4 regions of the Paenibacillus sp. TSM33 genome follow, and region 3 is predicted to be linked to each of the others. Evidence: riboswitches for the same ligand, from Rfam matches in the RefSeq annotation. Region 3 holds a riboswitch; each other region holds the start of a gene.
The links. A riboswitch is a leader RNA that binds a small molecule or an ion and turns the genes downstream of it on or off. The one in region 3 is predicted to bind thiamine pyrophosphate.
Positions count from the first base shown of each region.

Region 1: linked by a shared signal. The riboswitch ahead of ACN6NF_RS13195 (thiamine phosphate synthase) and the one ahead of thiC (phosphomethylpyrimidine synthase ThiC) in region 3 are both predicted to bind thiamine pyrophosphate.
Region 2: linked by a shared signal. The riboswitch ahead of ACN6NF_RS01910 (ABC transporter substrate-binding protein) and the one ahead of thiC (phosphomethylpyrimidine synthase ThiC) in region 3 are both predicted to bind thiamine pyrophosphate.
Region 4: linked by a shared signal. The riboswitch ahead of tenA (thiaminase II) and the one ahead of thiC (phosphomethylpyrimidine synthase ThiC) in region 3 are both predicted to bind thiamine pyrophosphate.

Region 1 is NZ_JBLZXB010000017.1:295,555-303,346, forward strand. It holds gene ACN6NF_RS13180 (thiazole synthase) at 1-239, opposite strand, end outside; gene thiS (sulfur carrier protein ThiS) at 242-445, opposite strand; gene thiO (glycine oxidase ThiO) at 442-1,590, opposite strand; partial or broken gene ACN6NF_RS13195 (thiamine phosphate synthase) at 1,653-2,240, opposite strand; TPP riboswitch at 2,567-2,675, opposite strand; gene ACN6NF_RS13200 (ABC-F family ATP-binding cassette domain-containing protein) at 2,761-4,314, opposite strand; gene ACN6NF_RS13205 (hypothetical protein) at 4,498-5,487, opposite strand; gene ACN6NF_RS13210 (hypothetical protein) at 5,474-6,028, opposite strand; gene ACN6NF_RS13215 (hypothetical protein) at 6,030-6,425, opposite strand; gene ACN6NF_RS13220 (hypothetical protein) at 6,466-6,945, opposite strand; gene ACN6NF_RS13225 (hypothetical protein) at 6,995-7,792, opposite strand, start outside.
Region 2 is NZ_JBLZXB010000006.1:14,177-21,968, reverse strand. It holds gene ACN6NF_RS01920 (bifunctional 2',3'-cyclic-nucleotide 2'-phosphodiesterase/3'-nucleotidase) at 1-1,955, opposite strand, end outside; gene ACN6NF_RS01915 (pyridoxamine 5'-phosphate oxidase family protein) at 2,174-2,608, opposite strand; TPP riboswitch at 2,877-2,986, shown strand; gene ACN6NF_RS01910 (ABC transporter substrate-binding protein) at 3,181-4,224, shown strand; gene ACN6NF_RS01905 (hypothetical protein) at 4,233-4,676, opposite strand; gene ACN6NF_RS01900 (thiamine-binding protein) at 4,736-5,029, shown strand; gene ACN6NF_RS01895 (ABC transporter permease) at 5,026-5,802, shown strand; gene ACN6NF_RS01890 (ABC transporter ATP-binding protein) at 5,848-6,801, shown strand; gene ACN6NF_RS01885 (TatD family hydrolase) at 6,794-7,639, shown strand.
Region 3 is NZ_JBLZXB010000009.1:131,299-139,090, forward strand. It holds gene ACN6NF_RS03860 (alpha/beta hydrolase) at 1-624, opposite strand, end outside; gene ACN6NF_RS03865 (IclR family transcriptional regulator) at 923-1,666, shown strand; TPP riboswitch at 1,782-1,893, shown strand; gene thiC (phosphomethylpyrimidine synthase ThiC) at 2,081-3,925, shown strand; gene ACN6NF_RS03875 (hypothetical protein) at 4,133-4,285, opposite strand; gene ACN6NF_RS03880 (YitT family protein) at 4,792-5,628, shown strand; gene ACN6NF_RS03885 (DUF1648 domain-containing protein) at 5,823-6,179, shown strand; gene acnA (aconitate hydratase AcnA) at 6,245-7,792, opposite strand, start outside.
Region 4 is NZ_JBLZXB010000018.1:90,622-98,413, forward strand. It holds gene ACN6NF_RS19390 (glycosyltransferase) at 1-556, opposite strand, end outside; gene ACN6NF_RS19395 (NAD-dependent malic enzyme) at 955-2,676, shown strand; TPP riboswitch at 2,749-2,851, shown strand; gene tenA (thiaminase II) at 2,985-3,674, shown strand; gene thiM (hydroxyethylthiazole kinase) at 3,703-4,545, shown strand; gene thiD (bifunctional hydroxymethylpyrimidine kinase/phosphomethylpyrimidine kinase) at 4,542-5,372, shown strand; gene thiE (thiamine phosphate synthase) at 5,369-6,058, shown strand; gene ACN6NF_RS19420 (winged helix-turn-helix transcriptional regulator) at 6,466-6,807, opposite strand; gene ACN6NF_RS19425 (arginase family protein) at 6,912-7,792, shown strand, end outside.

The DNA of each region.
Region 1 (7,792 bases), on a different contig from region 3:
ATTGCCTCCTCTGCCGTTGTTGCTCCTGCTGTGTTGGGAAGAAGTGTATACTGGCTCAAATCCAGTGTATCAAGAAAATGCTGCTTATCCCGTTCCTCTAAATTCAATCTACGCACGGCAAACGTTAATATTTCCGTCTCAGCAGCCTCTACGGCTTGGGATTGGATATCCAAATCCGAAAATTTCCCTGTTCCCAGCAACAGCCTTGAGGTAAAAGTTGCTTTTCCAATGGTTAACATGATCAACCGCCTCCTACAAAATGTACAATTTCCAGGCAATCTCCATCCTTAAGTACCGTTTCATGATGATCTTCACGGGTCAATATATGCCGATTCAGCTCTACCACTACGGTTTTCACCTTTAAATCAAGTTCATGCAGCAATTGATCCACACGAGTAATTCGATTAGAAATGGTCATGCTCTGTCCGTTAATGGTCAGCTTCATAAGCTTTCCTCCTTGAGGAGTTCAGAAGAAAATTTGCTTATTCCAAGTGCAGCCGCACCAGCCCCTTTAAGCATGGCTGCCATCGCTCGTCCAGTCGCATCACTAAGCAGGACACCGTTGCGATAATGCCCGACTGCAGCATAGGCACCCTCTACTCCAGGAATAGGGCCAATGAAAGGACGCTCTGCAGTTGCCTGCGGACGTAAGCCTGCCCAAGCACGTATAAAAGAAGCTTCTTGTACACGGGGCAACCAGGCAGATGCACGTGCTAAGAGTCCTTCTAAGCCTCCTACGGTCACCTCTTTGTCATATTGATGCGGAAGACTCGTCGCACCAATCCAAAGCTCGTTATTCTGTTTAGGCACAAGGTAAACATCGTCGGCATAAATGGTATAATCCAACGGATGATCCTTCAAGGAGACTGCTACCGCTTCGCCCTTAACCGGATAAAGTGGATAATCAAATCCAATCTGTTCTAGCAATTTCAAGCTGTCCAAGCCTGCGGCAATCACGACCTGATCGCAGGAAAAAAATCCACTATCTGTTTGCACACCGCAAACTCGACCGTCCTGTATGACCAGTTCCTCAGCTTGAGTTCCGGACCATATTGTTGCTCCCAGTACCGCAGCTGCCCCTGCATAAGCACGACTAAGCTGAACAGGGGCCACTTGTGTCTCCTTTGATCGGTATATAGCCCCAATTACTTGATCTGCCAAGCCGGGAATCCGCCGGGCCACTTCCCTGGCATCCCACCAAACAGGACAATCATCCTCTCGCATATTGGCAGCATTCCAGCGTTTTTGGCCCTCAGCTTCCGAACGAAAGGGGGTCACAAAGCCTTCTGTTCGAAATTCCACTGAAATACCCGATAAACGTTCCAAATCACAGATAAGGTCAGGGAATGCATCTCGACTTGTACGGGCAAATCGTGCCAGCTCATGGTCTGCGAACTCTTCACTTTCCGCTGCCAGCATTCCCACCGCTGCTCCTGATGCTCCCTCACCAGGGATCCATCGTTCCAGCATGATCGTACTTCTTCCCTCCTTAGCCACATGATAAGCAATGGAACTGCCGATCACACCTCCGCCTATGACCAAGCATTCAGCGTGTCCTATCGCTTTTGTCTCTGTATGTGTCTTTGGCATTTGTTCCGTGTCTCCTCTCCAGTGAGTATTCCGCTTTCTTTAGTCTTGTTTCTTGCTACAGATTCGTGAACTACAAGATCTATCATTCGCCTATATTCCATCGCTGCTGCAACGGGTGACTCTGCTTCCCATATACCAGACATCACTGCAATTCCGCTTGCTCCGGCATGATAAAGCTCTGGAACATGGTGAGGTTGTATGCCTCCCAGCGCTATCACCGGAATGTCCGACAATCTGCAAATGCGTTCAAGCTGTGCTACACCCCGCGGTACAAGACCGCTCTTACAATGGGTCTTATATACATGGCCAAATAGTACATAGTCTGCTCCCGCCTGCTCAGCAGTCTGCGCCTCCTCCAAGGAATGTACAGACACTCCACATCGTGTACCCTTCGGAATTAGACTTTTTGCATCCACCACAGATAACCCATTAGCTGGTAGCTGGACAGCTCCTACAAAGGTAAGCATAGCTATGTCCACACGGTCATTTACTACAATTTGCTGCAAAGGAACTCCCTGCTCGATCATGCTACGAGTCAAAGAAAGCAAAGCAGAGGCACCCTTCTGTTTCAAACGTGCGTGTACATAATGAATACAAGGACAAATAGCAGCAGCCACTTGGGGTACATTCACGCAGGAGACACTTTCCATCGTAATTACGTGTAATTCGATCTCATTTTCACCTCTCTTGGACTAAAAAATTGAACTAGTGTTATAAAATAATCGGATAAGCTGAACCTATATAGTTACAGCCCCATATTAGGTAATATCATACGGAGCAGCCACATGTGCCAGCAATAATGAAAGGAGATCGTATGTAAAATCGTCTACGGAAGCTCGAACAAATGAAGATGATTGAAATGCAAAAAACCACTTCCAAAGGAAGTGGTTTGACGAACGTTCGAAATCAAACGGACATTATATCCGTAGACGTATATCGTTCCCCGCGCAAACAAAAGTAAAGAGCTGCTACCTTGTTTGTACGGAACTCACTTCCCTACGCTGGCATAACCCAGATCAGGTACAAAGGGTCCGAAATCCATTTATTCCGTCTCAGCCGCATGGGCGGCTCCCCTAGTGTGACTATTTTATTGTATCAGCTAAAGATAGCTTAGCATATTTTCCTAATTCTGCAAACCCCACGTCGTGTGAAATTTGTCAGAACTGGATTTTAGTTAACTTTACTAGACCACTCTTCTACATTCCACGTTTTGGTTACCCAGTCCTCGTAAAAGTCCGGTTCGTGGGATACAAGTAATACGGTCCCTTTGTATTCCTTCAAAGCGCGTTTGAGTTCATCCTTTGCTTTGACATCCAAGTGGTTGGTAGGCTCATCAAACAGTACCCAGTTGCTCTCACGCATTAACAGTTTACAAAGGCGGACTTTAGCCTGTTCTCCACCACTAAGCGCAGACAAAGGCCGGGTGATATGCTCATTCTTCAAACCACAGCGCGCCAAATGCGCTCGTACTTCATGCTGATTCAAATGCGGAAATTCATTCCATACATCGTCAATCGGTGTAATTTTCTCCGCCTTTACTTCCTGTTCAAAATAAGCAGGCTGCAAGAAATCCCCTTGATAGGTTTTTCCGCTGATTGGAGGTATTTTCCCAAGAATGGTTTTGAGCAACGTAGACTTACCAACACCATTGCAGCCAACAATTGCGATCTTTTCGCCACGTTCGATCGTCATAGACATTTTAGGCAAAAGGGCATGAGTGTAGCCAATTTCAAAATCAATCCCCTCAAAAACCGTTTTCCCGCTTGCACGGGCTTCTTTGAACTGAAAGGTTGGCTTTGCGGCTTCTTCAGGCTTATCAATACGTTCGATCCGATCAAGCTGCTTTTCACGGCTTTTTGCACGGCCTGATGTAGATGCGCGCGCTTTATTGCGCTGAATAAAATCTTCCTGTTTCTTAATATATTCCTGCTGCTTCTCATATGCATCAATATGCTGGGCTTTGTTCAGATCCGCCATTTCAAGAAACTTTTCATAGTTAGCTGAATAACGGGTCATCTTAGCAAATTCAAGATGGTAGATGACATTAACAACCTGGTTCATAAATTCAGTATCATGTGAAATTAGGATAAAAGCATAGGGATAATCCTTCAAATATCGCGTAAGCCATTCAATATGCTCTACATCCAAATAGTTGGTAGGCTCATCCAGCAGCAGTACATTCGGCTTTTCCAACAGCAACTTAGCAAGAAGCACCTTTGTCCGTTGCCCCCCACTAAGTGCTGCTACATCCCGATCCAGTCCGATGGCAGAGAGACCTAATCCATTCGCCATTTCTTCAACCTTCACATCAATGAGGTAAAAATCCCCCATATCCAGTTGCTCTTGAATTTCTCCCATCTGTTCCAGCAAGACTTCCAACTCTTCGGGAGAAGCCTCTCCCATTTTGTCAGTAATTTGCATCATTTCCTTTTCCAATTCCAACAAAGGAAGAAAAGCGTCTTTTAATACATCACGTACTGTTTTACCTGGCGTCAGCTTGGTGTGCTGATCCAGATAGCCATAACGTACACGTGGAGTCCATTCCACTTTGCCTTCATCTTTAAGCAATTTTCCAGTCAGAATGTTCATGAGTGTCGATTTACCAACACCGTTAGCTCCTACCAATCCTACACGTTCCCCCGCAAGTAATCGAAAGGAAACATTTTTAAATAATGCACGATCTCCAAAGTTGTGGGATACATTTTCTACAGTCAATAAACTCATAAGCTGTTTTTGGCTCCTTATTGTCATCGGCACTGCCGACTGTTCTTATTTCATATTACATTTCGTTTCTTTCAAAGTTTTATTGTAGCACATCCAGCAACCTTATCGGAATATTGAAAACAGCGAAATTTAAGGTTTTTCATATAGATTATTCTAAAAAAGAAAAACCACCCCGGAGGGTGATTATTTCAAGTCATTATAATGTTGATACTCGAAGTACCCCGCAGCTGCCGCAGATTTTTCATTTGTAAAATGTTCAATCGCTTTAAAGGGAGCTGGACATGAATCTCTATAAAAATATTTCATTCCAGTGTCTGGTTCTATGCCACCGATAATAGGTTGCTTTCTAACGACTCTGCCACCACCAAACCCGTAGTTATTGTAATACCTGTCTCCAACTGGAATACCTTGGACAAAAGCGATCATCCCCACATCATCTACCGTGTTATACCACTCCTCTTGTGGAATAAGTGGTAGGGTGAACGTATAAGATATGCCGTTACGTGATGCCTTTTCGTTGTGGATATTAATCATTCGAGCCAAGTCCTCCTGAACGCTACGAACTATGGTAGAACGACGCATTTGCTCAAATGTTTTGGGATCATTCAGTAACGAAATAGGGGTCTGACCCTCAAGCTCCCTTTGGAAACCCTCCACCCATCTGTGATTCCGCGCATCATATGCGTGCAGATAATTGTCCAGGGTGAATCCCACACTATTGCCTGCTGCATCAACATAGGCATAAGGCTTTTTTTCGCTCCACTTGGGGTCTATGACCGCTTGTCCATACGTATCTTTGTAGGTTGCTGAAGCGAACGTATAATAACCATCATAATCCAGAATTACAACGACTGGTATGTAATCCAATAACGCACGTTGTGCTGTTGTATCTCCATCAATGCCCATATTAGTGAAGAAAGTGTGCAAGAACGTGGCCAGTGCTTTTCCTTTATCTACACGAAAAAATTTATCTGATCCATATCCGGCCTCGCGTTCCTGGCGTTCATTCTGTGAGAGCACAACACCTGCATCCTGAACAGCGGTACGGAGAGCAGACGTATATTTCATTTCTAGCTGCTGGGCTTCACGCTGATTCTGCACTCGTAAATCACTAACCACACCAAAGGGCAAAAAGAGTAAGATAAATATAACTGCAAAATCAGTAATCTTCATTCAAAACCATGCCTCCGTAAGAAGCTGAAACTGCCGGCTTTTCGTTATCTGTTCCACCCAGAAGCCATGATTTGTACAAATCCGCAGGAGTCCGATTCGTATTATGTAATCGTACTGTAAAATAATCACCGGCCATCAAGGTATATCGACGTGCCTGTTCCGACTTGGGCTGCTGATTATCAGGAAACAGTACAGGTAAAATTTGCGGGTTATAGTAACCATCGTATACAGCTTCATAATCGCCCAGGAAACTGTCTGGCTTTGCCGCATCTGCATAATTCGGCACATATTTTTTGTGCATATGCTCCAATTCAACTTCGTACGTATTACCTGTCAGCTCCAGATCAAGCATAAAATCGTTATACATCGTCGGTGTAATGTAACCTTTGGTTCTTACCATGTCAACAAAATGTATAGTCGAATGATATGTATTTAACCCGGATATATCATCTTGCCGTTCAGCAGCTTGAGCTGCGGGTACGATGTACAAAAGCAATACAGCTAGCAGCGCCGCCAACAGCTTAGATATTGTTTGAACCACTTCAGTCCTCCCCCAATTTCTCAAAACGTACAGATGTTATGTCTCCATTCCCATTACGCTGTGGGTACATGGCATATATAGAGGAAGCATCCAAGGAAGATACATCAGGCTCAAACGGTTCAGAATATACATCGTACTCTGAACCGTCAACTTGAACCGAAATCCCCTCCTGCAAGTTCAAGCGAATGGTCTGAATGACTTGAGTCCCTTTAATCCGTTGCGGCGTCTCAACCCCTATAGTACGGGAGATCCGTCCCTCAGATTGCTCCTCCTGCTGCGACCTTAATTCCAGTGCGCTATCCAGTTGACTGGACAAGTTTGCTGCTGCTGCACATGCGGTTACAAATAGAATAACTGACACACCAAGCCGCAGCATACTTGAAGCGTGATCAGACATGCTCACATCTCCCTTATGACTATTATTCTTGCTGTACTACTTAAGACTGGGTAAACAACAACCCACGTACCACGTTAGATTTGTCTTTAACGATTTCAGCCTTGAATTTACCACTTGGATTTACATATTCATTCTCCTTTTCATTCAGTGTATTCGCGATTTTTCCTGTCTTATCACTGCCGCCATTCACAGCGCCATACTGCTCACTATCTGGACTAATGTTCAGAGCATTTCCGTACCACTGTCCTGACATGTTTTTGCCAGTTTTAATTTGAATACCGAACTGGTCCTTTCCCTGAAATTTCCGCAGCGCATTGGTTACCTGGGAGCCGCTAATCGTCGTGCCGTCGTATACCGTAAAGGAGGCCTGAGACAATTCGGTCTGGATATCGGCGAAATTGTTTTGTGCCGTTTTAGTGGCTTCCTGAGCTGAGATAAACAGTATAACTACAATCGTAATTAGTGCGATGGTCAAAAAAATCCCAGCAGCTACCTTTAATGCCGTTGATGCATTATTCATCTTTTTCTCTCCTCAACTTGTAATATTGGTTAAGCATTATTGAACTTACTTACTGAATTTTTTGTATTTGCTCATAATAGCTATCCATTTGAACAAAGCTCATTCCAATCAGTGGAATTACCAAATATAAAAAGATAAGTCCATACATTGGGGCAAAACCAATCATCCTCCCCCAGATCGCTTTGCTGTCTATTATTTTTTCATACTCCTGTTTTCTTTGTTCAAAATAGTAGGACATATGGGATTCCAAATCATCAAATGCCTCCCTAATGGTAATTTTACCCAAAGACAAATGGAGCTTGTCCACCAGACGTTGAAATTCCGGCAAAGGTGCTTCTTCTTTCAACAAATCGAGAGCTGCCTCTGGCCCATGTTCATAATGAAGCAGACATTTTTGCAGAGGTCTTTTAAAGATAACTGAAAATCTATTCAGCCACTCCAATATTTCCTCGACAGACATTCGTTCCATAACCCTTAGAATGGAGATAACCGTTTGAAACTGATACACCTCATGCTTCATGTCCAAATGACGCATTTTCCGTTGCAAATACAATAAAAGCATGGGCAGTTGATAGGCTACATACCCAGCAACCATACTAATCAGTACTTCCCACCACTTGATATATTCTTCATTCCAATCTTTCAGCTTTTGGAGGATTCGATGGGTATTCAGGGATAGCTGCTCTGAAGTTGCTGTGCCATTAGCATAATGCTCTAAAGCAGCGTACGTTCGCTCGTATGTGCTGTCTGCTTTCATGTTCAGCGTTTGCATGATTTTGCGGTCAATCTCACTCTGCTTCAAAGCTTCCTTTTCCTCGATCGGACTTAAACGTCCAAACATTTGACC
Region 2 (7,792 bases), on a different contig from region 3:
AAGCTGTATTTGGCAAAACCGTCTCCCGCGCTGCTCAAGTATGAAATTTGTTGATTGCCTGCCAGCACGTCTTTGGCATCAGGAGAGGACTCAAAGGTAACCTTGGCCTGACCAAAAGGAGCAATAGACCAGTTACCGTCCGCTGACGGGTTAATCGTTTCGTTCGTACGAATATAATCGACAACGACTTGGCGACTTTCATCCGGTGCTGCCATCACAATTCGTTTGCCATCTGGGTTGGCCAATTTGGAGGAGGAAGCACGATAGTTATTGGTCGCAACGATAAATTTCTGGGCAGGATCAATAGCCTTCCCATTGTATTGCAGATCCTTGATACGATGGGCCGAAGAATCAATAATAGTTCCCTTGGCATCATATCGTGCAGGCTGAGTTACATCAATCTGGTAATTCACACCGTCAATCACATCAAAATTGTAGGTTGGGAAATCTCTGTTGATCAGCGATTGTTCCTCTGTTTTGCTAGGATCAATGCGGTTGAACTGACCCGCAGACCACTCCAGCCACTCCTGAATTTCAGCACCAGTAACTTCTACGGCATGAACCGTGTTCGGATACACGTACAGATCGGACACGTTCTTAATCGCTATTGTACCTTCAGGAATGTTGGTATAATACTCGGCACCGTTGCGACCACCGGCTTTGAATGGAGCGCCTGCCGATAATACAGGGAGATTTTCGTATTCTGTTCCTTTAAGATGGTTTTGAACATACCATTTCTGTGCATTTGTCACAATTTGAATGGACGGGTCATCCTGCACTAATGCAAAGTAGCTGGTAATCGGTGCAGTCGTTGTACCGACAGGTTGACGAATATAATCCAGCGTTCCTTGGTGCTCTTCTTTAACCGCTTCAACCAGTTTAAAATCAGGAATAAACTGCGCAGCCTGATTAGTGGTACTCACAACTGGACGAACTTGAGACTGAGAGTCGATGACGTGCCACTCACGGTTTTTCTTTTCAAGGCTCAGATCAATAATACCCAGATCCTTGCCCCACGATGAAGCTTCTACTGCTGGTACGCCATTAATGGTTCCTTTATCCAGATCTACCCCGCTCATATCTTTAAAATCTGAGCTTGGGAAAGATTTATGAGCATGCCCAAACAAAATCGCGTTAATTCCGTCTACCTTGCTCAAATATTTAACGGCATTTTCCATCATTGGCGTTTGCGGCACATCCTCATACCCTGTATGTGCAAGCACGACAATAATGTCAGCCCCTTCTGTTTTCATTTGAGGAATAAACTTTTTGGCTGTTTCCACAATATCCTTCGTAACGACCTTATCCTTCAAATTGGCTTCATCCCACTGCATAATTTGAGGTGTTACCAGACCGATTACACCCACTCTGAGTGTGTGCTCTTCGCCCTTCTCATCCATTACTGTTTTATCAAGAATCTGATAAGGGGTAAAATAGTTTTTAGTAGCTTGGCCCCCTTTATTAACATAAACGTTCGCATTTACGTAAGGAAAGTCAGCGCCCTTGAGGGATTTGTCCAGAAAGTCGAGACCGTAGTTGAATTCATGGTTACCCACTGTAGCTGCATCATAGCCCATCAAGTTCATCATCTTATAGACCGGATGAACACCGCCTTCTTTCTCAAAGGTTTTGTTGCGGGCCATATAATCGCCTAATGGGTTGCCCTGCAGCAAATCACCGTTATCAAACAGCATACTGTTTCTTGTTTCACTACGTGCCTTCTGGATCAAACTAGCTGTACTAACCAAGCCATATTCGTTGGTTTCTTTGTCTGAATAGTAATCATAATTCATCAGCGCCCCATGAATATCCGTTGTCTCCATGATCCGCAGATTCACCGTAGCGCTATCGCGGGAATCGCTAGCTGCCCAGGATGGAGCTGCTGAAAACACCAGCAGGCTGCAAGCTACAACTGCTGCTGTAAACCCTTTAAACCAATTTTTACGAAATAACAAAATATACCCCTCCTCATTAAGGTGTATGCCTCATATACATACTTTTGCACATATATGTAAGCTTTGAACCCACCATTCCTATTTTAATCCAACGTAGGACAAAAGAGTAGTCATTTGCTTAAAATATTTATGAAAAAGTAATTAGTTTCTGCACAAAAAAAGCCAGTAAATCTCCTGAAAAGGTCGGGAATTTACTGACTTATAAATTTATATTGTTTCTATTTCGTCCACACTTGGCGCTCCGTTTGTTGACCCACGTACTCAATACGAGTCGGATTGACGTCTAAAATGACATAATCGGGATCATCCGGTCCAGAAAACCATTTTTTCAGAGAGTCATTCCACACTTGTTTGCGTAACCCCTCATCAGCTGTAACCTGGACGGTAGCTTCCACTTCCAAGACTTCCTTCGTGCCACCCACTTCATAACCCAGCAGCAGATAAGCATTCGGATTGTCCTTTAGCTCCTCCACTTTATGTGTTTTGCGATCTGTCGCCAGATGAATGTTCATTCCATCGTTAAAAAGGGCCATATAGCGTACCTTCGGTTTCCCGTCCTCTACCGTACCTAACGAGCAAAATTTGTTGTTATCCAAAGCCTTCACGATGGCCTGTTCCAGCTGACTACGATCCAATGTCTCCGTTTTACCCACAGTACAACAACTCCTTTTTACGAATTAGAATTCTATAGGGCTATGCCACTTTGGCACCAGCTCTTCTGGACATACTGTGCAGCTGTTCTGAAATAACATGACCGGATCAGTTCTGAATGATTCATGTTCATTTTCAGATCGAAGCTCACAGTAAAAGTGTACCCTGTCGTTCGGCAAATGAACCGTGAGCGCTTCCTTAAGGCTGGACAGACCCGCCTTCAAGGCATATAATCGTCGTAGTAAACCCGAATAACGAACCCATTAAACCATACAATGCCAGGGGTGCTGGAATCGGCCGGCTGAGAGTGTGTCCCAAGACACTGACCCTTACAACCTGATCTGGGTAATGCCAGCGTAGGAATGCTTAAGCAAGATGTACCTTTTATTAAAACAGGACATCCCTTACTTTGGTATATACAAGCGCAAGCGTCCCGAATCTCGGGGCGCTTTTTTTGTTGAAGATGAAGTTGTTGGAAAGATTGCGTTCCGGCAGATGTTATTTTGTGAAAATGGGGAACATAAGCTGTCTGATTGGACGGATAACGGGTAATTAAAAAGGAGAGAACACAACGATGAAGCGCATGAAAATGTTAAGCCTGAGTATGGTCAGTCTATGGCTCATGGCTCTGACTCTGGCCGCTTGCGGCGGCAATCACCCTACATCGCAAAAGGAGGTTCCTGCTGCCGACACTTCAACGTCTACCTCGGCAAAGGGGCTCAAAGATGTTAAAGTCGTACTTGACTGGACACCCAATACGAATCACACGGGACTCTATGTCGCCAAGGACAAAGGATTTTACGAAAAAGCAGGCTTAAATGTCCAAATTGTTCAACCTGGTTCAGGGGGAGCCGACCAAATGGTTGCTTCGAATGCTGCACCTTTTGGTATCAGCTATCAAGAAGGCGTCACTCAGGCTCGCATCCAAGGCGTACCACTCGTATCTATCGCTGCGGTGATTCAGCATAACACCTCTGGCTTCGCAGCTCCGGTAAACCGCGGAATTAAAAGCCCGAAAGATTTCGAGGGTAAAAGCTACGGCGGCTGGGGTTCTCCTGTAGAAGAAGCGGTCATGAAATCCATCATGGACTCAGACCAAGGTGATGTGAGCAAAGTGAAAATCGTCAATATGGGCAATGCAGACTATTTTACAGCCGTGAAGCGGGATATTGACTTTGCCTGGATATTTTACGCATGGACCGGGATTGAGGCCAAGCTTCGAGGCGAGCCCTTGGATATGCTGTATGTAAAAGATTATTCCAAAAGTCTCGATTACTATACACCTGTAATTGTGAGCAATGAACAGACGATAAAAAACGATCCTGACCTAGTCAAAGCGTTCATGGACGCTACCGCACAAGGCTATGAATACACCATCGCCCATCCGGAAGAAGCCGCAGATATCTTAAGCAAAGCTGTGCCGGAGCTGGACAAAAAACTGGTACTTGCTAGCCAAAAATGGCTAAGCCCGCGTTATCAGGACGATGCCACGCAATGGGGCGTACAAAAAGCGGAGGTATGGCAAAACTACTCAGACTGGATGTATGAACGCAAGCTGCTCAGCAAACCTTTGGAAGTCGATAAAGCCTTCACAAACGACTTCTTGCCCAAGCGTTGATCATTTTGTTAAAACGCTAAATTACCAGCTAAATAAGACTGAGCTAGAAAAGTGAACGAGGCTCCACTACGCGGACGGATGGTGCTTCCCAGCGCCACCGCCCCCGGATTTCTCGAAATAAAGTCCTCAGCAGGGTAGAAATCCAGGGACAAAAGCGACCGCTTCGCTTGTACAGCACCATTCCGTCCACTTCGTTCTCGTTCCACTTGGTCTACTTCTTTAGTCTCATGGTATCTAAACGCAAAAGCAGGTGCGCTTATGTGTAAAAATGCCACACAACTTAGCTTTAAAAATAAGGTGCTTTTAAGACGGTTGGCAGCGGAGCGGTTCATTTGAATCTGGAGAAGCGAAGCGGTCGCCTTTGCTGTTGGATTCTTACCTTTAAAAATTAATTCAAAGAATCCCCCGGCAACAGCGATCGTAAGATCAAATGAAACGCGAAGCGGTCTCAACCACCTTAAACCAATCTTATTTTCCTAGAACTTAAAACTAAAGGACAGGTGAAATTCACATGGCTAATACACTTCTTAGTATTCAAGTCATCCCTAAAACTCCTAATAACGAAGACTCTTATCCCTATGTAGACAAGGCGATTGAGTTCATCCAGCGTTCCGGTGTCAAGCATCAGGTAAATCCATTGGATACGACAATGGAGGGCGAACTGGACGAACTGCTGAAAGTCGTCAAAGATATGCACGAGGCCTTGACAGAAGCTGGAAGTCCCAGTGTCATTTCACAGATCAAAATCGCACATAACCCGCAGGGCATCAGCATGAACAAGCTGACCGAGAAGTATCGCCCATGAATCCGAAAGGCAAGAACGCATCCTGGTGGAAAAGCGTATGGCCGCCCCTTGTGGCGGTCCTCTTCTTTTTAGCGGCTTGGCAGGGAGCGGTTTCCTATTTACATATTGAATCCTGGCTGCTGCCAGCTCCATCCCTAATCGTTCAAGAGGGCATGGCGCAATCGGCGTTGCTTGGCACCCATACATGGGCTACGATTCGCCTGACACTTGCGGGATTTGCTATAGGGACAGCAACTGGACTGTTGATCGCCATCGTTCTTCATACGATTCCTTTTCTCAAATCTGCTCTGTACCCGCTCTTGATCCTTAGCCAAAACATTCCGATTATCGCCCTCGGTCCGTTGCTCATGGTATGGTTCGGTTTTGGCGTGCTGCCCAAGCTTATGGTCATTACATTAGTATGCTTTTTTCCCGTGGCTGTAGCAGCCATGGATGGGCTGACACGGACAGACCGTATGATGATGAACTATATGCGGATGTCGGGTGCAAGCCGCCGGGCTATTTTTATGAAGCTGGAGCTGCCTCACTCCCTGCCACAAGTCTTTTCTGGCATTAAAATCGCTGCTACCTACAGTGTGATGGGCGCGATTATTGCCGAATGGATTGGAGCCAGTGAAGGAATTGGATATTATATGTTGCTGCAAAAATCTGCCTATCGTACGGATCTCATTTTTGCCGCTATCGGTATTATTGTTACACTCAGCTTACTGATGTTTGTCGTTATTCTACTACTGGAGAAATGGTTGGTGCACTGGAAGCCCGATCAAGAATAGCCTTCACATATTGCATTAAAGCATTAATGAAAGGACGTGGCACATATGAGTCTGCATCCGACGGACTTGACATCACCACCCGTGGCTGATGAACAGCAACAAGCCGGAGAACCGCAGGCAATGGCACCTGCTCCTCCTGCTATGGAATTGGACGGGATCAGCCTCGCCTTCCGGGAAAAGCGAAGCTCACTGCCTGTACTACAGGATGTATCCATTACCGTTAAGCCGGGCGAATTTGTCTCCCTCATTGGTCCGTCAGGCAGTGGCAAAAGTACGCTGTTTCACATCATCGGCGGGCTGCTCAAGCCGCAGCAGGGACATATTCGTATGCATGGACAGGACGTGACTGGTGAACGCGGTCATATTAGCTATATGCCGCAGCAGCCCGCCCTTTTCCCGTGGCGCACCACGCTGGACAACATACTGCTCGGGCAGGAAAACGCACCGCGAAAGGATGCAGCAGCAAAGTCCCGATACGTCAGCGAACGTGAACGGCGCAAAGAAGCCTTGCAATGGCTTGAGCAGGTTGGGCTGGGCAAGTTCGCGAATGCGTATCCGCATACGCTATCTGGTGGCATGCAGCAACGTGCGGCCTTTCTTCGCGCCTTGCTTAGCCCACAGGAATTAATGCTGCTGGATGAGCCGTTCAGCGCACTCGATGCGCTGACACGTGCAGACATGCAGCAATGGTTATTGCGGATGTGGGAGAAGAACCGCCGCTCTGTGCTGTTCATTACCCACAGCATTGAAGAAGCGCTGTTGCTCTCCGACCGCATTTATGTGCTGTCGGCGCGACCTGCTTCAGTGATGCATGTCGTAGACGTTCCTTTTCCTCGCCCGCGTAGGGAAGAAATCACCCTCGATCCACGCTTTATGGAATGGAAGCGGACAATGACTGGCTGGATGCGTGAGGAAAAGCACAAACTGGACGGCGATATGGACACCGCTGAAAGTGTCCGTAAAAACACCTCTGACGGCGGGGTAAACCATTATGAATGATTGGAATGTGCACTCTGCATTGAGATTGAACGTCGCAGCAACTGTTCCCTTAATCGACGCACACATTCATGTAGACAGTTACCCACCTGAACAACAGGAGCTATTGCTCGCTTCCCTTGCCGACAACCATGTAGAAGCCATCATAGCCGTGTCCATGCATCTCGCCTCCAGCCAAGCCAACTTGCGCCTAGCTGAGCGTTGGTCCGGGCTAGTACGTCCAGCCTTCGGCTTTCATCCCGAACAGGCTCTGCCATCACAAGCTGAGCTTGATCTGCTGTTTGACTGGATGGACAAACATGTACAGCAGATGATCGCGGTGGGTGAAGTCGGCTTGCCCTATTATAATCGGCTGGAGGCCTCACGCCGTGGAGAGCCCTTTGACCTTGCTCCTTACGTAGCGCTGCTGGAGCATTTTATCCAGTTTGCAAGCAAGCATAACAAGCCCATCGTGCTGCACGCTGTTTATGAAGATGCAAACATAGCCTGCGACCTATTGGAACGTCATGGCGTTACGCAGGCGCATTTTCACTGGTTCAAGGGCTCTGCCACCACAACCGAGCGTATGGCCCGGAATGGCTATTATGTGTCCTTCACACCGGATCTCCTGTACGAAGAAGAAATCCGCAGTTTGGCAAGACAGTATCCGTCTGATCAGGTTATGGCAGAGACAGACGGCCCATGGCCGTTCGAGGGTCCTTTTACCGGACAGCAGACACATCCACGGATGACTGCCGAGGTCATTCGCGCGTATAGCAAGCTGACCCGCCAAGATGAAGCTGCTGTCCGTCAATTATTTTATGATAATACGAGCCGCTTCTACTCCCTGTGTAATTCATAAAGGCATATCAGCTATTTACTAAAAGGCTCACAACCACAACTTGTAGTCAAAGCAAAGAACCTCCTTATATACGCAAAACTTAATCATGCGTAATCAAGGAGGTTCTTGTATTTTACATACACGTGTTGCTCAAATGCCGCTCACCCATTGCAG
Region 3 (7,792 bases):
GTCCAAGATCATTGCGTCCACATCTTTGGTTTGCAAGCCCGCTTGAAGTGCGGTTCCTGCTCCCATAGAGAAGCCCCATACGATAATTTCCGATGAGCCACGTTGCTTTGCAAGCTGGATGGCCCCAAGAAGCTGTTGGGATTCCGCCTTACCTCCGGTTGCGACGGCTTTGCTGTTTTGTGAAGCGAATCCGTAATCGAACATAACCACATTAAAGTTCAAACGATGGGCATAATGCGCCAGATCATACATGGGAATCCAGCTTTCTTCACGGTTAGCCCCATAACCATGACTGAAAATAATCGTTTTCCGCGATTGATCTGCCGGAATATACCAGCCTTGTACCATACGGCTGCCATCTTTGGCTGGGAAGCTGACTTCCTCATATGGCATACCTTTGGCCTGCATCGGATTAGAGTACAAGGGTGCGACAGTGGGATTCGTAAGTACCCAAGCGATGTAAGCATGCAAGGCAATAAAGCAAAACAACAGAAAAAATACAACCGACAGCAGCAGAGCAATCACAATGTGCTTGAACCGCAGCAGACGGGGATTAAAGAGTGGGGTGGACGGCTCCTGAACAGCGGTCTGTAGCTGAGCGTTGCGCTGGGATGTCGAAATCATGTAAGAGCCTCCTTATATAAAATTGATTTTCGAATCATAGAATTTAGGTATAATTCCACTTGAAAATAGTAGGGTATGTCCGTATAGATACCTATTATCGTATGATGGGGATTATCCAAAGTCAACGCCTGAACCGGAAAAGTAAAAATGATGCAAAGAATTGTCGATGTTTGTTCTTGTTCTGTAATGTGGTTGTCACAAAAACATCGGTTTACAGTGGCTGCGACTATTTTATATAATTTATGTAACCATGTTTCATAGTGTGAAACGAATATGGATACAAGAGGAGCGGTTCGCGATGGAAGACCGTAAATTAACCGTCCGCGCTGTAGAGCGTGCACTTGATATATTGCTGTGTTTTACCGCAGATTCTGATCTTGGTCTAACGGAGATTGCCTCCCAAATTGGTCTACATAAAAGCACCGTTCATCGTCTTTTGACTACGCTGGAGGATCGGGGGTTTGTCGTTCGGAATGCCGAAACGGAAAAATATCGGCTTGGCTTTCGCATATGGGAGCTGTCCACGCATTTGTCCCAAAGCGATGAGCCAGCGGTGTTGTTACAGCCTGCAATGGAAGGACTGCGTGATCGCTTAGGGGAGACGGTGAGCTTGTACCTGCGGGATGGAAGCATGCGTATTCGCATACAAGCCGTGCAGAGCAATCAGGCGATTCGCAGGGTTGCGCCTGTGGGAGCGCGTATGCCGCTGGCTGTGGGAGCCTCCAGCAAGGTGCTGGCGGCTTTTATGCCGCCACAGGAGCTGGAGGTACTGCTAAGCGGGGATGAATGGCCACCTTCGGTAGACCCGGAGGTTTATAAAGCCCAACTCCAGGACATTCGTGAGAAGGGCTATGCGACCAGCTATGAAGAACGTGAGCCAGGAGCTGCGGCTGTGGCCGCGCCTATTGTGAACCGAAAGGGACAGGTGGCAGCGGCTTTATCTGTATCCGGTCCGGTCAGTCGACTTGCGCCTGAGACGCTGCATGATTTTGCTCCGATTTTGATCGAAGCGGCCAAGGAAATGGGGCTTATGCTCCCGTAACAGGGTTAACACAAAAGGGAACCATAGAGGGTTGCCAAAGCCATAAATTTAAAGTAGTCTGATAGAGATGGCGGGTTGTCTGTTATAGCCGCCAGTTCAAGCGAATAGTAAGTATCACAGTTACTGGGGGAGCCTGTAATGCGGGCTGAGATGGAATCGGGCAAGATTCCGGACCCTTTGCACCTGATCTGGATCATACCAGCGTAGGGAAGTAATCGGCCATTGAAATGTATACGCAGCTGCTATCTACGGCCGCGCATTGGAATGTGATTATTCCACGTGCGCACGGTTTGGATAGCTGTCTCGTTCGATTAGCCGGTTCCCTAGGGAACCGGCTTTTTTGCATAGATCAGCGCCACCCTGGGAATGGTTCCGGATCGGTGTGTCATTTCAACGAAACGGGAGGAATGGACCATGAAACCGACGGAAACAGAAGGAACAAAAGAAACAGGAGTGAAATTAGCAGATGTAGGGTTGACGGGAATAAGAGAAGTAGAGGGGGAGAAGGACCACGCGGAGCAAGCTAGTGGGATAAAGCCCTTTCCGGGGAGCCGTAAGGTGTATATTCAAGGTTCTCGGCCGGACATTGCCGTGCCAGAGCGAGAAATTACGCTGCACCCCACACATACGCCGGAGGGCATGGAGCATCATGAGCCGTTGCGTGTGTACGATACGAGCGGTCCGATGACGGACGAAGCCTATCAGGTGGATATCCATCAGGGCTTGCCACCATTACGACGAGCTTGGGCACTGGAACGGGGGGACGTGGAGGCTTACGAGGGCCGCGCCGTTAAGCCGGAGGATAATGGGCTGAAGCCCGGCTCCAAACGGGAGACAGTGGAATTTCCCGGCGTGACCAACCGTCCGCTTCGAGCTGTGCAAGGACGCACCGTGACGCAAATGCATTATGCTCGGCAAGGGATCATTACGCCCGAAATGGAATTTGCGGCGATCCGTGAAGGAGTAGAGCCCGAGTTTGTACGGCAGGAGTTGGCGGCTGGACGAGCGATTTTACCTTCTAATATCAATCACCCGGAAAGCGAGCCCATGGTTATTGGGCGCCATTTTCACGTGAAGATCAATGCAAACATTGGGAATTCCGCGGTTTCGTCCTCCATTGAGGAAGAAGTGGAGAAGATGACCTGGGCTGTACGCTGGGGATCAGACACCGTCATGGACCTGTCCACAGGCCGTAATATTCATACGACGCGCGAATGGATCATCAGGAATTCGCCTGTACCGATTGGAACGGTGCCGCTATATCAGGCACTAGAAAAGGTGAACGGCGAAGCTGAGAAGCTGACGTGGGAACTGTATCGAGACACGCTGATTGAGCAGGCGGAGCAGGGAGTGGACTATTTTACAATCCATGCGGGTGTATTGCTGCGATATATACCGATGACGGCGAATAGAATGACGGGAATTGTATCCCGGGGCGGGTCGATCATGGCAGCCTGGTGCCTTGCACACCATCAGGAGAATTTTTTGTATACGCATTTTGAAGAAATCTGTGAAATTATGAAAGCCTACGATGTGGCCTTTTCTCTCGGGGATGGTCTGCGTCCAGGGAGTATCTATGATGCGAATGATGAAGCACAATTTGCGGAGCTGGAAACGTTGGGCGAGCTAACGCAAATCGCATGGAAGCATGATGTCCAAGTCATGATTGAAGGGCCAGGACATGTCCCTATGCACAAAATCAAGGAGAATGTGGATTTACAAATGGAGATTTGTAAGGAAGCTCCCTTTTATACTTTAGGGCCGCTGACGACGGATATCGCGCCAGGATATGATCATATTACCTCAGCTATCGGGGCGGCCATGATCGGTTGGTTCGGGACATCCATGCTGTGCTACGTTACGCCGAAAGAGCATTTGGGTCTGCCGAACAAGGATGATGTCCGCGAGGGAGTTATTACCTACAAAATTGCCGCACATGCCGCCGATCTGGCGAAAGGCCATCCACGGGCACAGCAGCGGGACGATGCTTTATCCAAGGCGCGTTTTGAATTCCGCTGGCGCGATCAGTTCAATCTTTCGCTTGACCCTGAGCGGGCCTTGTCCTACCATGATGAAACGCTACCGGCAGAGGGGGCCAAGGAAGCCCACTTTTGCTCGATGTGCGGTCCCAAGTTTTGCAGCATGCGTATCACGCAGGACATTCGTGCCTATGCGGCCGATAAGGGACTGAATGCCGAGGAAGCCGTCGCCGCCGGGATGCGAGAGAAGGCAGAGCAGTATCGGGAAGCTGGGCAGTAAAAATCGGTAGCGATACGAAAGTCAATCAACTGGGAAGCCTCAACGAAAAGTACAGTTAAGCTCGTCAGAGGTTGATTTCCATGAACGTATGAGCTAAGGTTTAGAAACGCGTGAGTAACAAAAAGCCGTGGTTCTCTACAGTCGATGTAGAAACCACGGCTTTTCAGCTTATGTAAAGCGGGATTATGCTACCGGATTAACGGCGACTTATTTTTTACCCATTTTTTCATTCAAAATGTCCTGAAAGCTGAGCTTCTTCTCCGAGCTATCTTCTTTCTTCTGCATACTCACCGGGTTGGCACGTTGGTATTGGTGGTGAAAAGGCATCAGGGTGTGGACAGTTAAGTTCATGGTATTCATGTGGTCATTCCTCCAATTCCATTTTGTCAAATTCAGATTGAGTTGCTTAGGACGTCTGTATAGGACTATTTGTATGTACTTGATGTCGTAATGCCGTGTAGGTTGCTTGGTAATGTTTCAATCATTATACCCGCATTTATCCAAAGTAAAACGCTTTTGACATAAAACAGGAATATGGTCGTATGTGTCCAAATTGTGTATTAGGAGGATGGTCATTTTAGGGGAAAATGTGCCTAGGGCCTAAACAAGGGCTAGAGGCCCGTTTTCCTGGTTTAGTAGTCGGGATTGTGTTTTTTTGTCGAATAACCTTGTATTAGCGGAATTCTGCAGAATTCTAAGGTTGGACTAAGGCAGTCTGGTGGCGAATTAAAGTGTCAAAGTTGTATTGACTTTATGTTGGGTAGTAGATACCATGAACTGGTTGTCAGCGTATTTTGGTAAGAAGAGTCAGCCAATCCATCTGGCAATTCATCCGTTGAAATGTTAGAGAAAGGATTAGAACATATATGAAAAAAAGCATGGCAGATATCGTATTTATTATTGTAGGTGCGTTTTTATTCGCGCTGGCTGTTAATCTGTATGTGATCCCGAATGAGTTTGGCGAGGGGGGCGTTACCGGGGTCACGATCATCCTGTACTACCTGTTTCAGTGGTCTCCCTCGATCGTCAATCTGGTGATTAATGGCTTGCTGCTGATTGTTGGATATAAATTTTTGGACAAGAGAACGACCCTGTACACTATAATTGCGGTCGCTTTTAACTCGTTGTTTTTACATTTAACGGTCAACTGGCGGATTGATTCGCATGAGCCGACGATTAATGCCATATTTGCCGGAGTGATGATAGGAGTTGGAATTGGCTTAATTGTACGGGTCGGTGGTACAACGGCAGGAACAGTTATTTTAGCCCGGATTGCCAACAAGTATCTGGACTGGAATATCAGCTATGCCTTGCTGTTTTTTGATCTAATCGTTGCTTTCTCTTCCTATTTTATTATTGGTCCAGAGAAATTAATGCTGACTATCGTTATTTTGTACGTCGGTACGAAGGTGATGGACTTCATGATTGAAGGATTGAATCCGAAAAAAGCGGTCATGATCATTTCGGAGCATCAAGATAAAATTGCCGAGATGGTCATTACACAAATGGATCGTGGAGTCACCGTCCTGTCAGGCCACGGATATTACACCAAAAATCCAAAAGAAGTTTTATATATCGTCATTAGCAAACAAGAGGTGTCAGCGCTTAAAAAGATTGTGAAAGCTATCGATACAGCTGCATTTATCACCATTCATGATGTGCGGGACGTGTTCGGAGAGGGCTTTTTGGATATTTCGAAGTAGTTTGGCATGCAAAGGTAGGATATAAGAGAACGTGGCTAGAGCCGGTCCTGAGAGGATCGGCTTTTTTGCATTTAGTAGTGAGAATGTCTTTTGCTAACCGCATAATTTCTCTTTTACTTAGCCATGGATATAAAAATATAGATTGCTGATATGTGTATAATATGAATTGAATCAGCTCTAAAAGGAGAACTTCCATGCGAAATAGATTAAATATTTTTAATGTGTTGTCCTTTCTTGTGTCCGCTTTGCCTTTCGTCATCTACCTTTTCATGTATTCGACAATGCCCAGAAATGTAGCAATCCACTACGGTTTTAATGGGGTGGCTGACCGTTTTGTTGACAAATCCTCTCCTGAGGTATGGTTGTTATGTGGACTTAGCCTCATATCATTTATGATTATGCTTTTGCTTCAGCCTGTTCTCAGACGTCGATTCAAGAGCGAAGAAGGCTCTGAAATGTTGAAAAGCCTGCCTGGTCTCATTACAGTTCTTATATCTGTTGTATTCTCGACCATAGGCATGTGTTTTCTTCTGAATGCTTCGGGCATGTAAAAAATCCCCTCTCCATTGCAGTTTACACCGCATTTGGGAGGGGATTTTCATTATTCACTCGATCATTACGCTTGAATCATTTGACGCAGTACGGTTTGCAAGATACCACCGTTGTGGTAGTAGTCGATGTCGACGGTGCTGTCCAGACGGGCAGTGACCGGGAATTCGAACTTGGTGCCATCCTCGCGTTTGGCTACAACCGTAAGTTCTTGACCTGGTTTCACGTCATTGTCAATGCCGAGGATGTCGAAGGTTTCGCGACCGTTGAGACCCAGGCTGGACCAGCCATAGCCTTCCTGGAATTGCAGCGGCAGTACACCCATACCGACCAGGTTACTGCGGTGAATCCGCTCGAAGCTTTCTGCAATGACGGCTTTAACACCTAACAACAGCGTACCTTTGGCTGCCCAGTCACGAGAGCTGCCTGTGCCGTATTCCTTGCCGGCGATGACGATCAGGTTCTGATCGGCTGCCTGATATTTCATGGATGCATCATAGATGGACATTTCCTCATCCGTTGGCAAGTACTTGGTCACACCGCCTTCGGTGCCTGGAGCTACATTGTTGCGGATACGGATGTTGGCGAATGTACCGCGCATCATGACTTCATGATTACCGCGACGGGAGCCGTAGGAGTTGAAGTCCTTGCGTTCCACGCCATGCTCCTTCAAGTACAGTCCTGCCGGGCTGGAAGGGGCGATGTTGCCTGCTGGTGAAATGTGGTCCGTCGTGACCGAATCATTCAGCAAGGCAAGTACACGGGCATTACGGATTTCCTTGATATCCTGCACACCATCCTGAAGCCCTTCAAAGAATGGCGGATTTTGAATATAAGTTGAGTTTTCATCCCATTCATACAATTCGCCTTCAGGAACCGGAATGGAATTCCATTTTTCGTTGGCCGTAAATACATTTTCGTATTTGCGACGGAACATATCCGGGCTCAGAGACAGGCTAATCGCTTCCTTGATTTCTTCGGAAGTAGGCCAGATATCTTTCAGGTAGACAGGCTGATTGTCCTGATCGTAACCAAGTGGTTCGTTCACCAAATCAATATTAACGGTGCCGGCGAGAGCATAAGCGACTACCAGTGGCGGTGAGCCGAGATAGTTGGCTTTGACTTGCGCATGCACCCGTCCTTCAAAGTTCCGGTTACCGGAAATAACTGCGCCAACGGTCAGATCATTGTCTGTAATGGCCTGACTCACTTCGTCAGGAAGGGGTCCGGAGTTACCGATACAGGTCGCGCAGCCATAGCCTGCCACATGGAAGCCGAGGGCTTCGAGCGGTTCGATCAGCCCGGCTTTTTGCAGGTATTCCGTTACGACAAGCGAGCCTGGTGTCAAGCTTGTTTTAACATAGCCTGGCTTTTTGAGCCCGCGTTGTACTGCCTTTTTGGCGAGCAAGCCCGCGCCTAGCATTACGCTTGGGTTGGAGGTGTTTGTGCAGCTTGTAATCGCTGCAATCACGACTGAGCCAGTACCCAGCTCGCTGGTGGAGCCGTCCGGATGGGTCAGTGGAACCTTCTGTGCGATCTTTTCATCGCTCAGTCCATAGCCGCCTTTGTCTACCGGGGTACGGATAATGCCTTCGAAGGTTTCTTTCATGCGGCT
Region 4 (7,792 bases), on a different contig from region 3:
AGTCCGTTGCTGACTCCAGCGCTTTAATCAAGGCATTCGTGCCATCATGGCTGCCATCATCAATGAGATAAATCGAACCCTCTATAATATGGCTGCGGATAAAGACTTGCAGTCGCTCAGCAAAGGTTTTGACATGAACAAAACGTTTCTCTTCGTTGTATACAGACAAGATGAATGCAACATGTTGGCTTTTGGTCGAATACTCGGGATAGAGCAAGCTTTGTATTTCAGAAAGTATTTCTTCGGTATCATTAGCTTGCCAAAATAGCAGACGCAATCGGCCTACTCCGATAATTTGCACCATATGCTGATCACTGAACGGAAAGGTTACATCCGTCACTAATAGCAATGGCATTTGCGGAAATTGGCTACGGATCTGATTAGCTTTCCGCACGGCTTGTCCCGGCTCCCTATAATCTATCAGGCAGCAACTTGCGCCCTCGTAGACTGAAGCTGCCTCCGTGTCTTCACACTGTATATACTGGTAAAAACAAATCACATTGGGATAATCAATAGCCCTGTTGTTATCGCTAAAAATGGCTATAGGTCCCTGCACACAAACCTCTCCTTTTCCTCCGAATAATTCTATTTTGTTGAAAAAGAATTAAAAATGTTTGCTTAGTAAGATTAAATTAATGTCCAAATACTTCATATTTTCTTAACAAAATAGCTCACATCCCTTGATATCTAAGCATTCAAGAGAGGAAAAACTAATTTTCATATTTGATAAAAACAGAGTATTTAGACCTGATTCATTAAGACTATAACTGTGCGAATTACGAGGTTAATTCGAAACCAAAATTAGTTCTATAGGATTAATAAAAAGATACACATATGGTCATTTTGTCATAGATTGAAAGACGAATAAAACCAATTTGTACGTCCATACTATGGTCAACATGTCATCTTTCATCATGAATAATCATTAAAAACATAGAGAAAGAAGGTCTTTTTATGGAAGCATTTCATGTCAATCGTGATGGGTCATTATCTACTCCCTTACGAGGAAAGGACGTGCTAGCAAACCCTCTATTGAACAAAGGTGTGGCATTTACAGAAGAAGAACGCAGAGAACTGGGCTTGGAAGGAATTCTTCCTCCCACCGTCCTTTCATTGGAGAAACAGAGCGTTCGGGCATATCAGCAATTCCTGGCACAGCCCACCATGCTGCGTAAAAATGCTTCACTTAACGACCTTCACAATCGAAATGTCGTACTCTACTATCGACTGCTAACCGACCATCTGAGTGAAATGCTGCCTGTAGTCTACACACCGACTGTAGGAACCGCCATTCAAGAATACAGCCATGAGTACAACCGCCCTGGGGGCGTATATTTATCAATAGATAATCCGAACGGAATTGGACAGGCGTTCTATAATTCCGGCTTGCGTAGTGAGGATGTTGACCTGATCGTCGTGACGGATTCAGAAAGTATTTTGGGAATTGGTGACTGGGGTGTCGGGGGAATTAACATTGCTATTGGCAAACTTGCTGTATATACAGCTGCGGCAGGCATTCATCCCGGGCGGGTGCTGCCCATTGTACTGGATGTCGGCACGAATAACGAGAAGCTGCTGAATGATCCGCTATACATCGGAAACCGCCATAAACGAGTTCGCGGAGAAGCCTATCATCAATTTATTGATACCTTTATTAGTAAAACGTTAACCCAATTCCCGAAGGCGCTTTTGCATTGGGAGGATGTGGGCAGCGTGAACGCACGACACATTATAGGGAAATACGGTCAGAACATTCTCACCTTCAATGATGACATCCAAGGCACAGGAGCAGTGACATTGGCTGCGATTGTTTCGGCGGTAGGTGTCACCAAAACTCCGCTGCGTGAACAAAAAATACTTGTCTTTGGTCCAGGGGCAGCAGGAATCGGTAACGCCGACCAAATACGGAGCGCTATGATCGAGGACGGGCTTCCTGAAGAAGATTCATTCAGGTCGTTTTGGGCCTTTGATTATCGTGGGCTATTAACGGACGATATGGAAGATGTACTGGATTATCAGAAACCATATGTGCGTAGAAAGGAAGAAATCAGCTCATGGTCCCGTTCGGAAGACGATAAAATACCGTTGCTGGAGGTCATCCGTCAGGTAAAACCTACAATTTTGATTGGGACTTCCGGTGTAGCGGGTGCCTTTTCTGAAGAGATTATCAAGGAAATGGCAAAGCATGTGGAACGCCCGATCATTATGCCCATGTCCAATCCTACCAACCTTGCTGAAGCGGTACCCGAGGATTTGATACGATGGACTGATGGCAAAGCATTGATTGCTACGGGAAGTCCCTTTGAGCCCGTTACCTATAACGGTACGAAATTTGAAATTGGACAGGCGAACAATGCCTTTATTTTCCCGGGACTGGGTCTGGGTGCGATTGTGGTCAAGGCTAAAAGAATCACTCCTTCCATGTTTACCGCAGCTGCTGATGCCGTTGCCAATGCCGTAGATTCAAATGAACTTGGCGGTGCACTGCTGCCCCATATCCGAAAATTACGTGATGTCTCGTTCGCGGTTGCGGTTGCGGTAGCAAAGGCCGCAATTCAGGATCAGGTAGCTCAGGCACACCTTCCAAATATTGAACAAGCCATTCGGGATGCGATGTGGAAACCGGAATATGTGAAGGTCAAAGCCGTGGAAAGTATAGTCCATCACCCTCACTAATTCTTCACCCGAATCAAAAGCGGTTTGACATAACATAGGGAACGAATGTACAGTATTAGTCAAAAGAATAGGAAAGTCCACTAGGGGAGCCACTATGGCTGAGACAAGAATGAATCTTGGACCCTTTGAACCTGATCTAGTTCGTACTAGCGTAGGAAAGTGGAGCCTTCGTATATAAGGTTTCAAGCGTTTTTGCGCATTGAACCTATATTGAAGCCGCTCCAGTTTTCGGGGCGGCTTTTTGGCGTTGTTCCGAGAATTGTATCTTACGGGACTTCTTGTTCTCCATTTTTGTTGGAGGTGGGGAAATGAGCTTTTCGCAAGAGCTCCGTCGGCAGGCGGATGGCATTTTTCAAGCCATTTATGAGCATCCCTTTGTGAGAGGTATTGCTGAAGGAAATTTAACAAGGGAACAGCTGATTCACTATGTAAAACAAGACTTTGAATATTTGAACGCCTACATGCGGATTTACGGCATCGCGATCTCCAAAAGCACGAGCCGGGAGGATATGGCTGTATTTAACGAACAGATCTCTTTTATTCTCCACAGCGAGGTCCATCCGCATCAAAATTTTTGTGCTATCGCAGGTGTCACTTATGAAGAGATGCAGGGATATCCACTTGCCCCGTCCGCTCATCATTATATCCGCCATATGCTGACAGTCGCACATGAGGGTAGTCTTGGGGAAATCATGGCCGTGCTGCTGCCATGTCCATGGACATATCTTGAAATTGGACGCAGGCTAATGGATGAGGTAAGGCCAGACGAGTCTCATCCGTTCTATGAGTGGATTCGCTTCTATGGTAACCAGATTGAAGACGTAACTTCCAAATATCGAGAGCGTGTGGACGCTTGGGCGAAAGTCGCCACGGCTGCCGAGCGAGAGCGGATGATTGAGCATTTTATGCTAAGCTGCCAGCTGGAATATATGTTCTGGGATATGGCTTATAAGCAGGAACAATGGCCCGTCCAAATGCACGCTACGGTCTTGGAATAATCAGTATAGATGAGAGAGGATAAACATAATGAATATATGGGAACAAAGTTATTCGGAGCTCCTGACAAAGGTACAAAACAGCAACCCCCTCGTTCATAATATAACCAACGTGGTAGTCACCAACTTTACAGCCAACGGCCTGTATGCGCTGGGCGCTTCCCCGGTGATGGCTTATGCGCCCGAGGAAGTAGCAGATATGGCAAAAATAGCGGGCGCCGTCGTGTTAAATATCGGTACGCTAAACCGTGAGCTGGTGGATGCCATGATCATGGCTGGACAATCGGCGAATGCTCATGGTGTTCCAGTTCTGCTCGATCCGGTCGGTGCGGGAGCGACTAGCTTTAGAACCGAGTCAGCACTGCGGATCCTAAAAGAAGTTAAAATCTCACTAGTCCGGGGCAATGCAGCCGAAGTCGCCCATCTAATCGGAGAAGCCCGTGAGATTAAGGGGGTAGATGCAGGCGGCAGTGCTGACAGCAGTAATGTCGATCTGGCAGTTCGGGCTGCGCAAACGCTCCATACCATGGTTGCCATCACTGGAAAAGAGGACGTCATCACCGATGGGGTTGAAGTACGATTGATTAGTGGCGGAGACGCGCTGCTTACGAAGGTAACCGGAACAGGCTGCCTGCTGACCTCTGTGTTGGGCGCCTTTGCAGCAGTTGAACCCAACCTGCTGCTCGCAGGTACAGCAGGTTTGGCATTTTACGGTGCAGCGGCTTCCCGAGCCGCAGAGCATACCGCAAAGCTAGGGCCGGGCAGCTTCCAGATTGCCTTTCTCGACGAGCTTGCCAAACTACATACTGGTTCGCTGGAGGGGCATGTCACGATCCGTAAAGCCGGAACGACTACAGCAGGTGGTGCGCGATGAAAGACGTGCATGTACCGAGAGCGCTGACGATTGCCGGTTCAGACAGCGGCGGCGGGGCTGGAATTCAAGCCGATCTCAAAACCTTTCAGGAGCTTGGCGTATACGGTATGTCGGCTATTACGGCCATAACGGTACAAAATACTTTGGGAGTTCACGGTGTATATCCGCTGCCACAGGAAGCAACAGCGCAACAGATCGAAGCTGTAGGGTCAGATCTTGGAGTCGACGCCCTAAAGACTGGCATGCTGTTTGATGCAGGCATCATCCGTCTTGTGGCCGAGCAGATTCGAAAGTTCGGCTGGGAAAAGGTTGTCGTCGATCCTGTAATGATTGCCAAAGGGGGCGCAAAGCTGCTGCAACCCGAGGCGGTGCAGGCTTTGAACGACGACCTGCTCCCCTTGGCTCTGGTCGTCACACCAAATATCCCGGAAGCGGAGGCCTTAACCGGGATAAGCGTACGTACGATGGAGGATCGCCGCGAAGCTGCGAGACATATTAGCAGCCTGGGCCCCAAGTTCGTTGTGATCAAGGGCGGCCACGATGAGGAGAGCGAGAATAGCGGTCAGGTCATTGATCTCCTCTTTGACGGAACAGCCTTTACAGAGCTGGGCGGCAAGCGGGTGCGGACTGTCCATACACACGGAACAGGATGCACGTTTTCAGCAGCGATTACCGCTGAATTAGGGAAAGGCATATCTGTACCGGAAGCTATTTTGAATGGAAGAGCCTTTATTCAGGCAGCGATTGAGGATACGTTGTATTTGGGACAGGGACACGGTCCAACCAATCATTGGGCCTACCGCCGTCGTCAGGAGATCCTTCAATGAGCGGCCGGATATTACCTGAGATGATGCGGCGACATTTACAGATGTATCTGGTTCTCGGAAGCATGAACTGCCTTACGGAACCAAGTCGGGTCGTGCAGGAGGCTCTATCTGGTGGCACAACCATGATCCAGTTCCGGGAAAAGGGCCGCGGCGCGTTAACAGGGAGTCCTATGTTCAAACTTGCGCGTCAGCTACAAGATCTGTGCCGCCACGCTGGTATCCCCTTTATCGTCAATGACGATGTGGAGCTGGCTCTTGAGCTCAATGCCGACGGCGTCCACATCGGTCAGGACGATGAATCGGCTGATTCTGTACGCGCGCGAATTGGAAACCGAATTCTGGGCGTCTCCGCGCATACGATTGAGGAAGCACGTCGAGCCATTCTGCAAGGTGCGGACTATCTCGGCGTCGGGCCCATCTATCCCACCATCTCAAAGGACGATGCTCACGCCGTGCGGGGTCCAGCCATTTTGCATGAGATACGCAAAGCGGGAATTGACCTTCCGATCGTCGGGATCGGTGGCATTACGGTAGACCGTGTGGAGGAAGTGGTAGGTGCGGGTGCCGATGGTGTAGCGGTGATTTCGGCTGTGACGCAGGCAAAACAGATTCGAGCTGCTGCAGAGGAATTAAAACAAAAGGTATTGCTAAGCATCAACCATCCGGGGATGTCCCCAAAACTATAGAAATGCTATATACCTTCCTTCACCCTTGTCACTTCTATAATTCACGCAAGAGCCTCATTTCCACTAATAAAGTAGGAATGAGGCTCTGTGTTGTAACAAATTAATCTTTAACAACTTGAATTCTTGTGTTCTTTTTCTCAGCAATAAGTAATCCTAGCAAAATGTACCCCCTATACAATATCCCCATGAACAGAACAATACCAACGATTGAAACAAGAATAAGTAGAATATTCGCTATAAATAAAATAATCGCCATAGTCAAAAATATCCCCCCCAAAAGATACTGATTTTTAAGCTTTCTATCCCCAGTACACTTGAGCTTGTTGAATACCTGATTAACTATAAATATATGTCAATCGTCTTTTCTAATATTCGTATAGCATTCGAGAACAATTAGAAAACGATATTTAATTATATTGGTTTTGGGTTCCCCACTCACATAACCCTTCCAAAACAGGCAATAGTGTTTCCGCTTTTTCTGTGAGGCTGTACTCGACTTTAGGGGGAACTTGCGGATACTCTTTCCGATTCACCAATCCATCCGCTTCCAATTCCTTTAGCTGTGAACTCAGCGTTTTATATGTAATAGCTCCGATTTGTCTTTTTAGATCATTAAAGCGAACCACTTGGTTTTCGGCCAGAAGATAAATAATAACCATTTTCCATTTACCACCAATAACAGACAATGTATAACCAAAAGGTGTATCTTGAATATTTTTAACTTTACCTTTAAATTCAGCCATACTCATATTCACACTATCCTTTCGGGTAGTACCTATCAAATTAGTGCGTACTACGTTTTTATTTGCGTTCAGTTTATACTAACCGTAATTTGAAGTAAAGGAGAGAAAATATGACTAAAACAATACGCCTGTTAATGCCGCAATGGCAAGGAGGAAACAATCCTAACTACTCTTTTGGAGCTGAACTGCTGGCTTGGCTAGCCCCAGACAATGCTCAACCCCTTATTCATGTTCCAGTTCAAGCTTATGATGGAACTCCGCTTGCCAACGAGAACGGTATGTATGGGAGAAAACAGCTACTTGAACAATTAGAGGCTGCTCAACATATCATTGACGCTCATAAGCCAGATCGCATAGTAATGTTTGGTGGTGACTGCTTAGTCGAGCAAGCCCCATTTGCCTATTTAAACGAACGATACGGCGGAGAATTAGGATTAATTTGGATTGATGCTCACAGTGATTTAGTTAGATATGTGGGCTATGATAACGGACATACATTACCGCTTGGGAACCTTTTGGGAGAAGGAGATGAGGAGTTCGCAAAACATGTGAAAATTCCTCTTAAACCTGAAAATGTCTTTATCGCTGGATTAGCAGCTCCTACAGAAGAAGAAACAAAAGAATTTTCAGAGACATTTCAAAAGCTAGGTGTTACCACTACAGAAACAGATACTGAAGTAATTCAAAGATTAGGGATTCGAACTGCTGGGACCCAAGAGTTAACGACCAGTACCGCATCTATAAAAGAATGGATTAAAGAAAGCGGCATCAAGCACCTGGCGATTCACCTTGATTTAGATGTACTTGATCCAAAAGTATTTCGTTCTTTAATATTCGCCAACCCTGAAGCTCCCTATAATCTTTCTCCTGCGGGAACAATGCAAATACCTCAACTACTTCATCTGATTAAAGAACTATCTGAAGAAACCGATGTAGTTGGGTTAGGTATAACCGAACATATGCCGTGGGATTCCATTAACTTGAAGAATCT